3 regions of the Paenibacillus sp. UMB7766-LJ446 genome follow, and region 1 is predicted to be linked to each of the others. Evidence: predicted binding sites of a transcription regulator. Region 1 holds the regulator's gene; each other region holds the start of a gene.

Region 1 (4,295 bases):
AATAATTACTTTTTCTCGTAAGTTTCCACGGTGATCTGATGTGCTTTGGCGAATTTTAGAAGACGTTCAGTAATTGCATCGGTATCATAACGATTGAGTAGTTTGGTAAACACCCATCTCTTACCTCGTGAATTATGCTCAATCACAACTGTGCCTGGCTCAATTCTGAATTTCACGATATCGTCAACTCCAATTGAACGCTCGCGATTGCCCTTTGTCGTCAAAATCCGGTTAGTTCCTATTTTGACATAAGGACGACGGAGCATGAAGATGACTGCCAAAAATACATACAGCAACATGGTCACCCAGTCCCAGGTGGTCATCGGAGCTTTAACAAGAAACGTACTCATAAAGAGGTACAGGAATGCTAGTCCGATCAGAAAAATAGGAAACAGAAGGCTGCGTCCTTTGAATACGTCCTCACCTGGTGTACCGGAAACCGGTTGACCGCTTTTTTTACGTTGCTGATTCAACTGCTTAGAATTTTTCCGAACCGTTCTCTCGAACGAACGCGACATGAGAATCCCCCTTAGATGTTCTTTGTATCGGCTTACATAAATGTAAACCAACATTTCCCCCTATAATTTGCAACCTCTAGATAACAGGAAGAAACCTAAATATCATATATGATATCATTAGGTTTCCTTAATGTTTGAGTTTGCCTTGGTGGCCTTGATCATTCTCATCATCTACAATTTCAATCGTATCCAGCTGCTGTCTGAAATTGCTTCGAATGTTATTCAAATAGATCTCTCTAAGCTTGGCACGTTCAGCGAGCTCTTCCTCTGTCAATCCAGTCGATTTTTGCTTACGGGCCAATTCATTAATACGTGCTACCAGACTATCTATATCCAAGCTTGTCCCCTCCAAAAATACAAAGTCTTATTAACTTTGACATGTTAAAGGCAGCTTGTCAAGCTGACACGCATTAGCGCGTGTGAATATGCAGTTTTATTCTGTGAATTGTGGCAGTATTAAGACTTGCCCCACCTTTATTGAAGTGGACTGAAGTTGATTCACTTTCTTAATTGCTTCTATATATACACGTGTATCCATCGTTTCCGGTTTATGATCCAATGATATACTCCACAGCGTATCTCCTTGTGAAACTGCCATCTTTCCTCCAGGCAACATATCGTTCTCATTGCCTGCAAATACTGTTAGCACTGTACTGCAACCAACTAATATAATTAATGATACGATTATAAATTTCAACACCCAGGTTGGAATATTACCTTTTGCAAAAACCTTCTTAAAATTTCTTATGTTAGTTTCAACCACTTCTGAATGCACCGGTTCGTAAATGCTTTGATAAGTAGAATATCTCATTAAATATCGACCTCCAAACGTTTGTTCCTATCCGTTGAAATCAATATAACACGAACACTTGTTTTGCACAATAACTTTTCAGAACAATTGTTCGCTTTTTTTTATTGAGTTCTATCACTCATCTTTCTTCTACTATCTTTCTTCTATAGTATGGCACTATCATTTGCAGTATTTGCTTAGAAGCAAAAGTAATTTTCATATAAATTCGCAAAAAAACATTTATTTTATGGCATTTTATTTAGAACTTATGTTTGTACGAACGGAGGTTCTATGTTATAATTTTCCCAAACGTTACTAAAATGGGGTTGATACGGTATGTCGAAGATATCCAGCAGGCAACAGGCTATTCTGGAGTTTATACGCAATGAAGTCCGGTTGAAGGGGTATCCTCCTTCCGTACGCGAAATTGGTGAAGCCGTTGGATTGGCTTCCAGCTCTACAGTACATGGACATCTGGATCGTTTGGAGAAGAAAGGTCTAATTAGACGTGACCCAACCAAACCAAGAGCCATTGAGCTTCTCAGCCAGGAAGAGTCAGAGCATTCACATCAGTTTGCTCACAGCGTTGCTCGCATTCCTGTAGTTGGTAAAGTTACTGCAGGGGTTCCAATCACAGCAACAGAAAATATCGAAGATTATTTCCCTCTTCCTACGCATTATGTGGGCGAACAGAAAGTATTTATGCTTTCGGTCGTGGGAGACAGTATGGTTGAAGCAGGCATTGTTAACGGAGATTATGTTATCGTACGTCAGCAGCAAACTGCAGATAACGGCGATATCGTAGTAGCCATGACTGAAGACGATGAAGCTACGGTAAAAACGTTCTACAAAGAGAAAGATCATATTCGTCTTCAACCGGAAAATTCGACTTTTGAACCTTTGCGTTTGAAACACGTTAGCATTCTGGGCAAAGTTATTGGCCTTTTCCGTGATATTCATTAATATGTTTTGAAGCAGCTTAGATGTTTCACAATAAGATACTTAAAGAGGTTGTCCCGTTGAACGGGACAACCTCTTTTTCTGCCTACTGCTTATATTGGTCTACGTAAGCTTGTTATTCACTGCGTTTAAGAATGCTCTTATGATGAGAAAATACATCAAAGCTCTGTTGACCATGGTAGGAACCCATTCCACTTTCTCCTACTCCGCCAAACGGAAGATAATGAGAAGTCATATGAGACAATGTGTCATTTATGCAACCACCACCAAAAGATACTTGATTCAGAACCTGAGCCTGCAGAGCCTCATCCTTAGTGAAGAGATATAATGCAAGTGGTTTTGGACGGCGAACAATCTCATCTAGCATAGGATTGAGGTCGTTAAACTTAAATACAGGAAGGATCGGACCAAAGATCTCTTCTTGCATCACAGGGGATTCCCAATCCACTTTTCCCAGTACTGTTGGTTCAATAAGCAGCTGATCACGTTCAGAACATCCCCCGATCAGTGTTTTGCCATCTTGGAGTAACACCGATAAACGGTCGAAGTTACGCGCGTTGACGATATGCGGAAAATCTGCGTTTTGCATCACATCATCTCCGAATTTATCCTGAATCTCTGCATCGATCAATTCCAGTAATTTGTCATGTACATTCTCGTGTACAAGCAGGTAGTCCGGAGCGACACAGGTTTGCCCTGCATTCAGAAATTTACCGCGAACAATGCGCTGTGCTGCCAGCTTCAAATCTGCATCTTGGTGAACAATGACAGGACTCTTACCACCTAGTTCCAACGTAACGGGAGTCAAATGCTCAGCAGCAGCCTTCATAACGATGCGGCCAACACCAGTACTGCCTGTAAAGAAAATATAATCAAACTTTTCCTTCAACAATGCTGTACTTGTCTCGACTTCCCCTTCCATAACAGCCACGTACTTCTTGGGAAATATCTCATCAACCAAATCATATGTCAGACTTGATACCGCAGGAGTTAATTCCGATGGCTTAATAATAGCACAGTTACCTGCAGCAATAGCTCCAATCAGAGGACCAAAGGCCAATTGGAACGGATAGTTCCACGGTGCAATAATAAGAGCAACGCCATAAGGTTCAGGATAAATCAGGCTTGTGCCATGAGGTATAGCAGAATTTGTAGGCACAGGTTTTGGTGTAGCCCATTCCTCCAAGTGTTCCAATGCAAAATCCAGTTCACCCAACACGATGCGAATCTCTGAGCCATAAGCTTCTGTTTCGGATTTATTGAGATCCGCACGAAGTGCATCAAGAATACGTTGCTGATACTTCTCAATTCCATGTCTTAATTGCTGAAGAGCACGAATACGGTACTCAATCGGCTTGGTCTGGCCTGTATAAAAAAATGTCCGCTGTGCGGCAACGAGTTGTTTCTCTTCTTCCATATTAACATCTCCAATTAATTGTTCAAAATTTAATTTCTAAAAATATAAATAAATTATACCGCAATTATATGAAACTATCAACATATAGATACTGTAGAGACAGAGGAAACAATTAAAACGTTCTCTTTTTTCACAGACGCACTTTCGTCTAATTAAATCCTACATTTTTCTCTTCATCATATACATTTTGAGCGAGAATACTTACACACATCTCTTTATGAGAACAGGATTGACAAAGAATGAGGTCATTGCTATAATCGCCCTCATATCTTAAGGAAGGATGATTTAGATGGTTCGTCGTCTAAAAAAACTAAAGAATGTAGCTACCGTATCATGCTTCTAAGTTACCCAGAAATATAACTTAGAAGCGAGGAAACTAAAATGAATATAAACCAATTTAATCACTGGTCTGAAATTAAGTATTTAAAAGACATTGTAACCAACCCATTCATCGAAGTTGGCGATTACTCTTATTACTCCGGTTATTATGATATCAATTCTTCTTTTGAAGATGGATGCGTAAGATATTTATGGGGAGATGACAAATCGAGGAGTTTATTCAACCCCATTGAGGAATTTGGTTGGCAAATAGATCGATTAATTATCGGTA
Region 2 (4,295 bases), on a different contig from region 1:
GCGATTTTGCTCACGCAAACGTATTGCAAGCTGACTCAAGGCAGCATGGAACAGTTGTCCAATGTCGGGAGCCTGTAAGCGATACAGTTGGCGCTCTTTCAGCCGCAGTCCATGAGATGCAAAATGGGAGAACGCACACGCCACAAAACGCTCCATTCGCGAGACACTGGTCCTTACCTCTGTGCCATATAATCTACGGCTGGTAGCGGTACGCAGTGGTAACGCCCGATTACGATAAAAGACCGATCCAAGCAATTGCTCCAGCTGAGGCCTGCTCGTCTCACGAGAGACATGCCAGTTATAGATCGCCCACCACATTTCAGGAATATCTTCTCCACGACGCCATCTGCGCAATTGTCCGATGAGATAGGAAAGACTCTGATCAGGATGGATAACGTAAGACCAGTGTACCTCTTCCACATCCGTGACCGGCGGCTGGGCAAGTAATGGCTGCTCATTCAGACCGAACATCTTCCGCACATGTCGTACAATTTCCGAGGGCAATAGTGTTTTGCCTTCATCATCTGCGACAGGGTAACTGAGCCATAACTGCTTGCTCGCCGCTGTCAGGGCGGTGTATATCAAAAAGCGTTCGTCCAGCATTTGTCTTGTTGCCCCTGGTCCAAGCCCCATACCTCTCTCCGTCAAGAGCAGTCGTTCCTGCTCGGTTAATACACCATCATCCTGAGGCACGGCAGGCAGCTCCCCATCTACCGCACCCAGAATAAATACGTACTTGATATCCTGAAGACGTGTACGATCCATCGATCCAACCAACACCTGATCGAGCGCTGGAGGAACGAGTCCCAGCTTCAGTTCGGTTAACCCGGTCTCCATAAGCCCGGCGAACAGATCGATATCCAGCCGTTCCGCCCCCATCATATCGACCATCTGGTCCAACAGATCAAGGACGGCACCCCACATTTGACGATGCTCTCTCGATCGTTCCGGATCACCCTGGACCTTGGCTTCAGCAGACATATGATCCAGCTTCCAGGGAATCTCGGCATCCTCCAGCAATCGATAAAGCGCCGCACATTGGTCTTTGGCTGTCTTTGCCTTGCTCATTCGTTTCTCAAAAGCACCCAGTGGATCAACAATCACTGTTCGGCATTTTTCCATTAAAGACAGCATCTGCTCCCGTCCCCGACTGCGGACATCCTGATCATTGTCTTCCAGAGAAAGACTGGGCACGTACTTCCATGGCTTTCCATCTGTCCAGCGGTACCCGTGAATTCCGCAAGCCAGTATATAATTTTCGAGCTGGTCCATATCTTCACGTGTGATGGATCCGTCTTGTGGAAGCAGCAGATCCGTTTTGACACAGCGAAATACATCCTCATAACGCCAGCGGCGGCGAACGATATCCAGTGCCGAACGAATAAATTCAGATAATGGATGATGTAGTTCATTTCTTCTCCGATCCAGAAAGACAGGCACACCATAGTCCCTAAATAGGGGCTCAGCAATGTCCGCATATGTATCCAGCTGACGAACGAGCACTGCCATATCACGGTAACGCGCACCTTCATCTTGAGCCAGACGACGCATCTCACGGAGTGCCCCTTCCATCTCAGCCCGACGGTTCTCAGCTGTGTAAATTCGGATACCTGCATCGCGACCTTCACTCATCCAGCGAACCCTGCGATCAAAACCAGCCTCCAAATGAGCCAGTCCAGGACTGCCTTCATATCTAGGCAAAATTTCCGGTTGAAGCACGGTTGTCTCACTAAGGACCCCCAAATCCTCTGCCATGCCTTTGAGGCGCGTGTAAGCACTCGCTGTAGGATGGAACAGCTCCAATTCTCCTGGAAGTGCACCGTGGTCGTAAGAACGATCCAACGTCAATGCAATTGTGACGGAAGAAGCTTGCAGCATTAATCTTCCAATAACACTCATTTCCTGCGGGGTAAATCCTTGAAATCCATCAATCCAGATCTGTGCATCTTGCAGAAACGTGCTTTCCGTCAACCGCTCTGTCAGTTCAGTCAACGTGTCTTCATCATCGATATATAGTTCAGTCAATTCCTTTTCATAGTCGCGGTATATAAGAAGCAAGTCATGCAGCTTGTCTCCCAGAATCGGTGCTGAGGAGGAGGAAGTATTCCATGCGGAAAGTCCTTCTTCCAGCGAAGTGGGGTCAAGTTCATAACGTTTAAACTCACTGTATAAGTCATTCAGTTCTCCTATAAATCCCAGCTGGCTGCCCGATGCTCCAAACAGCTTCAATTCTTCTTTACGGCGCTGGAGCACTTTATAGAGCAGCATTTTTTTTCCTTCAGCGCCAATGGGAATACGCGCAGAACCACCTGCCTCCTGCATTACCCGGTAGGCTAATCGGCGAAAACCAAGCACTTCAGCACGCATGGTACCTTTAATAGCCCCTGAAGACACCAGTGACTGCTCGGTTCGAAACGAACTCTGTTCCGGAACCAGCAGAATCAGCGGTTTACCTTGTGGTTCCTTTTGAAGCAGGGATGTGATTTCCCGGGTAATCAGCGCGCTCTTACCGCTGCCTGCCCGGCCAATAACAAAGCGTACGGACATGTTTAATCCTCCAAATCATCACGAACAAGATTTTAATTCCCAGTATAACATATTTGACTTGGTTCGGAACATACGTTTGCCACTATCCGGCAATTCTAGAGATCATCTGTGCAGCATAGCAAAAAGCCCGCAGCTTATCCAAACTGTGGGCTTTTGCTTAAATGTATGTCCGATTTAGATTGAAATCGCTCAATTAATTCTTTTTGCTGCGCACTTCGAAGATGGCAAATTTCAGATAGTGACCTTCGTCTACACCCAAAATTTGGGGATGATCCTTACCGGCTGCTTTCCAGTCGATCAGACGCAGCACTTTGCCTGCGTCTTCGGCTGCATCTGCGATCGTTTCCAGAAAGAGATCCGGACGCATATGGTAAGAACAGCTTGCCGTTACCAGATACCCGCCCTCATTCACCAGCTTCATTCCTTGCAGATTGATGTCCTTATATCCACGGCATGCGCCTTTGACTGCTGATTTCGTTTTGGCAAACGCTGGCGGGTCCAGGATGACCACATCAAAAGTTTTACCACCGGCTGCAAGCGCTTTGGAAGTATCCACTTTCTGTTCACCAGCACGCGCACGTACATTACGATCATCAAGTCCTTTGACCTGCTCACGCAAGTATTGGAATGCATCCGCAACGACAAATTCGACCCGGTCAGTGAAACCGTTCAGCTCTACGTTGGTTCGTGCACTTTCAATCGCATGCTCTGAGATATCAAGGCATGTTACTTTTTTGGCTCCATATTTGCAGGCGTTCAATGTGAAGCTGCCTGTGTGGGAGAAACATTCCAACACAGTGGCTCCGTCCCAATAAGGGAACGTCACAACCTTGCCGCTTTTATTGACAGGAAGTAACTGCTGCGTACCATCCTGCTCGGTCTGTTGGAGCGTAATACCACTCTTGTAACCCCAGCCCTTCATAAGCGGTTCGATGGCTGCGCGATTTTCGCGCTGGTCGAAGAAATACCCTGTTTTCTGACCCTCCACGATATCTACCTTAATAAGCAAGCCGTTTTCCGTTACCGTGACATGACGCGGGCAATCCCCATACAGTGGCCCTTTCGTCTGCTCCAAACCTTCCAGTTCACGAATGGACACATCACTGCGTTCATAGATGCCTTCCGGCTGCATCACTTCAATTAGAGCTTGTACAATCGCTTCGCGGCAACGGTCCATACCGAGTGTGAGAAGTTGAACAACAAGAATGCTACCAAAACGGTCAACGATCAGTCCTGGCAGAAAATCGGCTTCCCCATAAACGAGACGGTATGCCTCTCCATCCTGGATAAAACGCTCCCGGTGGCGCAAGCAATCGCGGAAACGCGCTGCAAAAAACGCGGTATCCATTTGTTCAAACTCCAGAGGTTGATAGGCCACGACTCTAACTGTGATTTGAGATGCAGGATTATAGTATCCTGTCGCGAGATAGCGACCTTGATGATTTAATACGTTGACCAGATCTCCCGGCTCGGGGTTTCCTTCAACTGAGGCGATTTCATTGTTATATATCCATGGATGTGCATGTTCAAGCCGCTTTTTGCGACTGCGTTCCAGTGTAACTGATGGCAAGATAGATCCACTTCCTTTAATTTATTGTTCAAAAGATAGGCTTGGTGCAAAGGAGACCGCTTCGGGGATGGATTGGACTTTCGATCGCTGTTGTCTCCAGATTTTTCTGATTCCCTTTCTCCAAAGGGAAAATCCGGAGACAAAGGCGAACGCTTCGCTTCTACAGTTCCAATTCCAT
Region 3 (4,295 bases), on a different contig from region 1:
AGCACTTAGCAAATAAGGTAGTTCTACAACCCTCTTCACCAGTGCAAGTTCCTCAGAAGACTGCTTCACCGTAGTCGCCTCCTTCTTCCAGTTGAACAGAAACCAACTGATCAAAGTCAACCCATTCAAAACCATTTTCCAATTCAATTTTGAATTTATACCGACTCACTGAAGTTACTATACCGTAAACGTGGCGGTTCCCCGACTCATTAAACACCTCAAAAATTGCATGCAAAGTATAGCTTAGCGACATTCCTATATTTTGAGTAATGATCTCCCACTCATCTTCATGGATGAGAGGTTTAGATTGAACTTGAATTTGTGTACGATGCTCAATAATTCGTTCTTTATGTTGTGGCAGCATCATCCGGCTTGACTCCCATAATCCATTGGCTTCAAGTTTTTTGCTCATTTGTAATGCCCTCCGATTTTAGATGCTCGATCAATTGCTTGACCGGCAGCTGTAATGGAGCTTGCTCGTAAAATAGCAATGTCCCCAAATCGATCTTTGATGTCATCCATCACTTGATCAATTGCCCGTTTCTGTTCTTGATCACCGAATAGAGTTAATTGATAAGTATCTGCGTCCGATAGTTGAGAAAGAGATACACCTACACGGCGCACAGGTTGCCCATCCCAATGTTGATGAAATATCCGCTTAGCTATCTTGCACACTTCAACCGTTATATTGGTAGGTTCGTGTAATTTAACTTGCCTGTGAAAGCCAGTTGGGCGGTCAAAATCCGCTCCAGATACACTAATAGACACTACACTCCCCATCAGTCCTTTTTTACGGGCTCTTCTGCATACTTCTGTACATATGTCCTGAATGACCACTTCAATCTCCCAGGCGTCTGCGTAGTCTCTAGGTAAGGTCATTCCGTTCCCAATGTCCTTCTGCATGTTATGGCTGGTCACGGATACTGGGGAATTATCCAAACCATTGGCTACTCTCCAGATGACCTCTCCGTTCACTCCCCATTTACTTCTCAGTTTCGAAAGAGGCGCATTTGCCAGGTCTTTGATAGTGTGGATCCCCATCTTCCAAAGATGTTTTTCCATCCTGGAGCCAATTCCCCACATATCACGGATTGGTTTATCTCCAATGTGTAGGTGTAATTCCTCTTTTTTTAAGTGGAACACTCCACCTTCAACTTTTTTAGCTATCATATCGCAGCATAATTTACTAATAATTTTGTTTTCACCTATGCCGGCTCTGGCATAAACGCCAGTCTCATTATAAATTTTGGCTTGAATTTGTTTGGCTAAATCGAGTGGATCATTACCGAATAAATGTAGGGAACCCGTAAAATCAGCGAAAAGTTCGTCTATACTGTACGGTTCGACCAAGTCCGTGAACTCTTCAATAATAGTCATGATTTGCGTGGATACCTCGATGTATTCTTGCATATGTGGTCTGACAATAATAAGATCGGGACATTTCTGCAATGCTTGCCACAGTGGTTCTGCAGTCGAAACACCCTTGGCTTTTGCTAATGGACATGTAGCAAGTATGATACCCGAACGTCTTGCTGGATCACCTGCGACAGCTAATGGTCTGTTCTTATATTGTGGCATTTTTGCCTTTTCGACTGAAGCGTAAAACGACTGCATATCAATAAGCATTATGGTTCGTTGCTTAGCCACCTGAATTCACCCCTACATTTTAGAACGTATGTTTGTATATATTATAAACCGAACAGACGTTCTTTATGCAAGAGGTAAATTTTTATATAGGTTTTACCTTGAAGGGGAAATGAACGCTGGAATTAAACAAATTAAAAAAACCACTTCGGGAGAAGTGGTTTTTTTAATTCCTATAGTTGATCCTATTTCTTAGGAGGTCGTCCAAGCGTGATTCTATAAATAAGTCAGCACTGTTAAGTACCCATTCCATGACCATTCATCTATTATCCCTGCCCTTCATTAAGTTAATTTTATCTGGCCCGTTTCAGGGTTATGCATAGTGTATCACTTCAAAACATAAGTTTTCTCTATTATACACGGATCACACTTCTAACATTATTATAAGTAGAATCTAATAGCGTAAAAAATCTATCCCAGGATTTTTATACTACGTGGGATGCTTTCTTGCCGGAGTAATAAAACCCTTTTTCTCAAGTCGATCTAAATAACTGTATGCAGTGGAGGATGAGGCCAGACCCATCATATCACCGAGCTCCCGCGTTGTTGGAGGATATCCGTGATCTTGAAAGTAAACTTTGATGGCTTGCAAGGCTTCCTCTTCTCTGGTAGTAAGCTGATTCATTCTTTGATCCCCCTTAAGTAATGCACACAATTACTAAGAACGTATGTTTGTATTATAAACGATATCCATTTCTTATATCAATAACCATAACAATGAACAAGCCTGTTATTCCTGTCTACAATATTTCTAGCAGTTGTAGATATTAATATGGATCGTAGAGCATTATGTTCTTAAAAAAGAATATTGTCTGAAGAAAGGAATTTTTTTTATTGTTAACGACTTAATATTTAACATCAAAGTAGCTTTTTTAGCTGAGAGACACGGCCTTGACTAATGCCCAGTTTTTCTGCAATTTGTTGTTGTGAAAGAAATGGCTGCTGCTCGGTAATTTCTTTTAATATTAATAGTTTACGGGCAGTTTTAGTATTGAATTTTGGATACTGTGCCTTAGCTCTCTCTTCGTCTACTGTCTTTTCTTCGTTAGTATCGTTAGTATTAGGAACAGAAAGCTCCTCAGGTGCAGGAGAGTCTTCTTGCTGAGGGGGGAACTGTTGAGGAATGTCAGTTGGATTCTTTAATTCAAGTGCACAAGCTTGGCATATAAATTGCTCTTTGAAATACATTTCTGTACCTGGATCACCACAAAACACACACATTGTTGACTTGTATCTTCTGAGTATCAACTCTTTACCTTCAATGAAGAACTCGAGTGGATCACCAATATGAATATCCATAGTGTCCCTCATTTCTTTGGGAAGAACAATACGTCCAAGTCGGTCTAATGCTCTCTTCATTCCAGTTCGTTTCATCAGAGGTTACCCCCACAATATTAGATTTATTTTTATTGTAAGAAAGATTATTCAGTATTACAACAATTTCACTATTAAAAAGGGATATTCCAGAGGTATGATTTAAAGATAAGTTTGTATACAAAACTCCTGCTCCCCTTAATAATCATAGTATTTTATTAAAGGAAGGGGTCACGATCATTTGCGTAGAAGTTGGCGACGGAGCATAATCTGAATACATAATCCTGTTACAATGGGATTACTTGTCTGAACATGTTTTGGCGATCAAGAAAGCAATGTACAAATGAAAAAGTTGCTTAACTTAATGAAAAAAACGCCTATAAGAATAGGCGTTTTAGTATAATTAAGGATTATAGTACATCTTCTCAGGGAGTTCATCCCAAATAGTTAAGTAATGAATTCCAGAACTGTGGAACCCTTTGGATTAATGATATATTCAGCTTTTTTCATTGTACAGAAGTAGTTGTGCAGAATCCTTCAAACTTGGGAGAACGAAGTTTTCCGTTCTTAGTGTAACATTGAAATTTAATTTTGCAGCTTATTAACGGCTCAAAATAACGCCAGCCTTTACTTTCGCCCCGAATGAGCTGCTTGGATATCTGATGAAAAGCACGTACTTCTTCGTGGCCAGGTGGAAATTCCAATACACCAACATACTTACCGTTTACTGATAGACCCCAACCAAACCTCCCTTGGATCCGCATAGATTCTATCTGACAGGTAATGTATTGATACGCTTTTACCTTAACCACGTGACGTTCTGAACGCCCATCTAAAATCATTGGAGCATCCCCATTATACTGACAGATACCCTCAAGACCGAGTTCTTTAGCCTTCTGAAACAGTTTGTGCCCACTATCATATATAGGAGTTACTGATAATGTCTCTGAATGTTTTACAACCGATTCTAAGACTTCTCTACGCTCCTCAAAGGTTTTCTTTATTATCGGTTCACCATTCAGGTATAAAATGTCCCACAGAGGAAAATGAGCCCTTATCGTGATCATAATTCGTTTTACCCCTGACTCAGTTTTGGTATTAAATCTTGCCATAGCATCATCCCACCAGTATTTCGGTGGCTGGTCCTTGGGCTGGGTTAAATCAAATGCTATGCACTCTCCATCCAGGATCGCTGATTTTACGGGAAGCTGTATATCTAACAATTCCGGAAACCTTGATGTAATTTCCGTACCGTGTCTTGAAAACGCACGAACTTTGCCATCATCATAGTGAATCAGAATTCGAAAGCCATCCCATTTCAAACTATTATTCTTCCA

The links. The regulator LexA, encoded in region 1, represses DNA repair genes until DNA is damaged. The targets are predictions, from matches to a motif close to CGAACATATGTTCG.
Region 2: addB (helicase-exonuclease AddAB subunit AddB) is a predicted target of LexA. The motif match lies at 2,613-2,626, and genes of this name have one in related genera.
Region 3: QP794_RS23760 (DNA polymerase IV) is a predicted target of LexA. The motif match lies at 1,669-1,682, and genes of this name have one in related genera.

Annotation. Positions count from the first base shown of each region.
Region 1 covers NZ_JASOYM010000016.1:26,108-30,402, forward strand. The annotation lists gene QP794_RS28600 (hypothetical protein) at 6-518, opposite strand; gene QP794_RS28605 (DUF896 domain-containing protein) at 646-855, opposite strand; gene QP794_RS28610 (LysM peptidoglycan-binding domain-containing protein) at 952-1,329, opposite strand; gene lexA (transcriptional repressor LexA) at 1,645-2,271, shown strand; gene QP794_RS28620 (aldehyde dehydrogenase) at 2,384-3,685, opposite strand; gene QP794_RS28625 (CatB-related O-acetyltransferase) at 4,067-4,295, shown strand, end outside.
Region 2 covers NZ_JASOYM010000006.1:127,542-131,836, forward strand. The annotation lists gene addB (helicase-exonuclease AddAB subunit AddB) at 1-2,547, opposite strand, end outside; gene QP794_RS16665 (class I SAM-dependent rRNA methyltransferase) at 2,741-4,117, opposite strand.
Region 3 covers NZ_JASOYM010000011.1:83,790-88,084, forward strand. The annotation lists gene QP794_RS23750 (YhjD family protein) at 1-69, opposite strand, end outside; gene QP794_RS23755 (YolD-like family protein) at 53-412, opposite strand; gene QP794_RS23760 (DNA polymerase IV) at 409-1,626, opposite strand; gene QP794_RS23765 (LexA family protein) at 2,075-2,269, opposite strand; gene QP794_RS23770 (AbrB/MazE/SpoVT family DNA-binding domain-containing protein) at 2,503-3,018, opposite strand; gene QP794_RS23775 (ATP-dependent DNA ligase) at 3,465-4,295, opposite strand, start outside.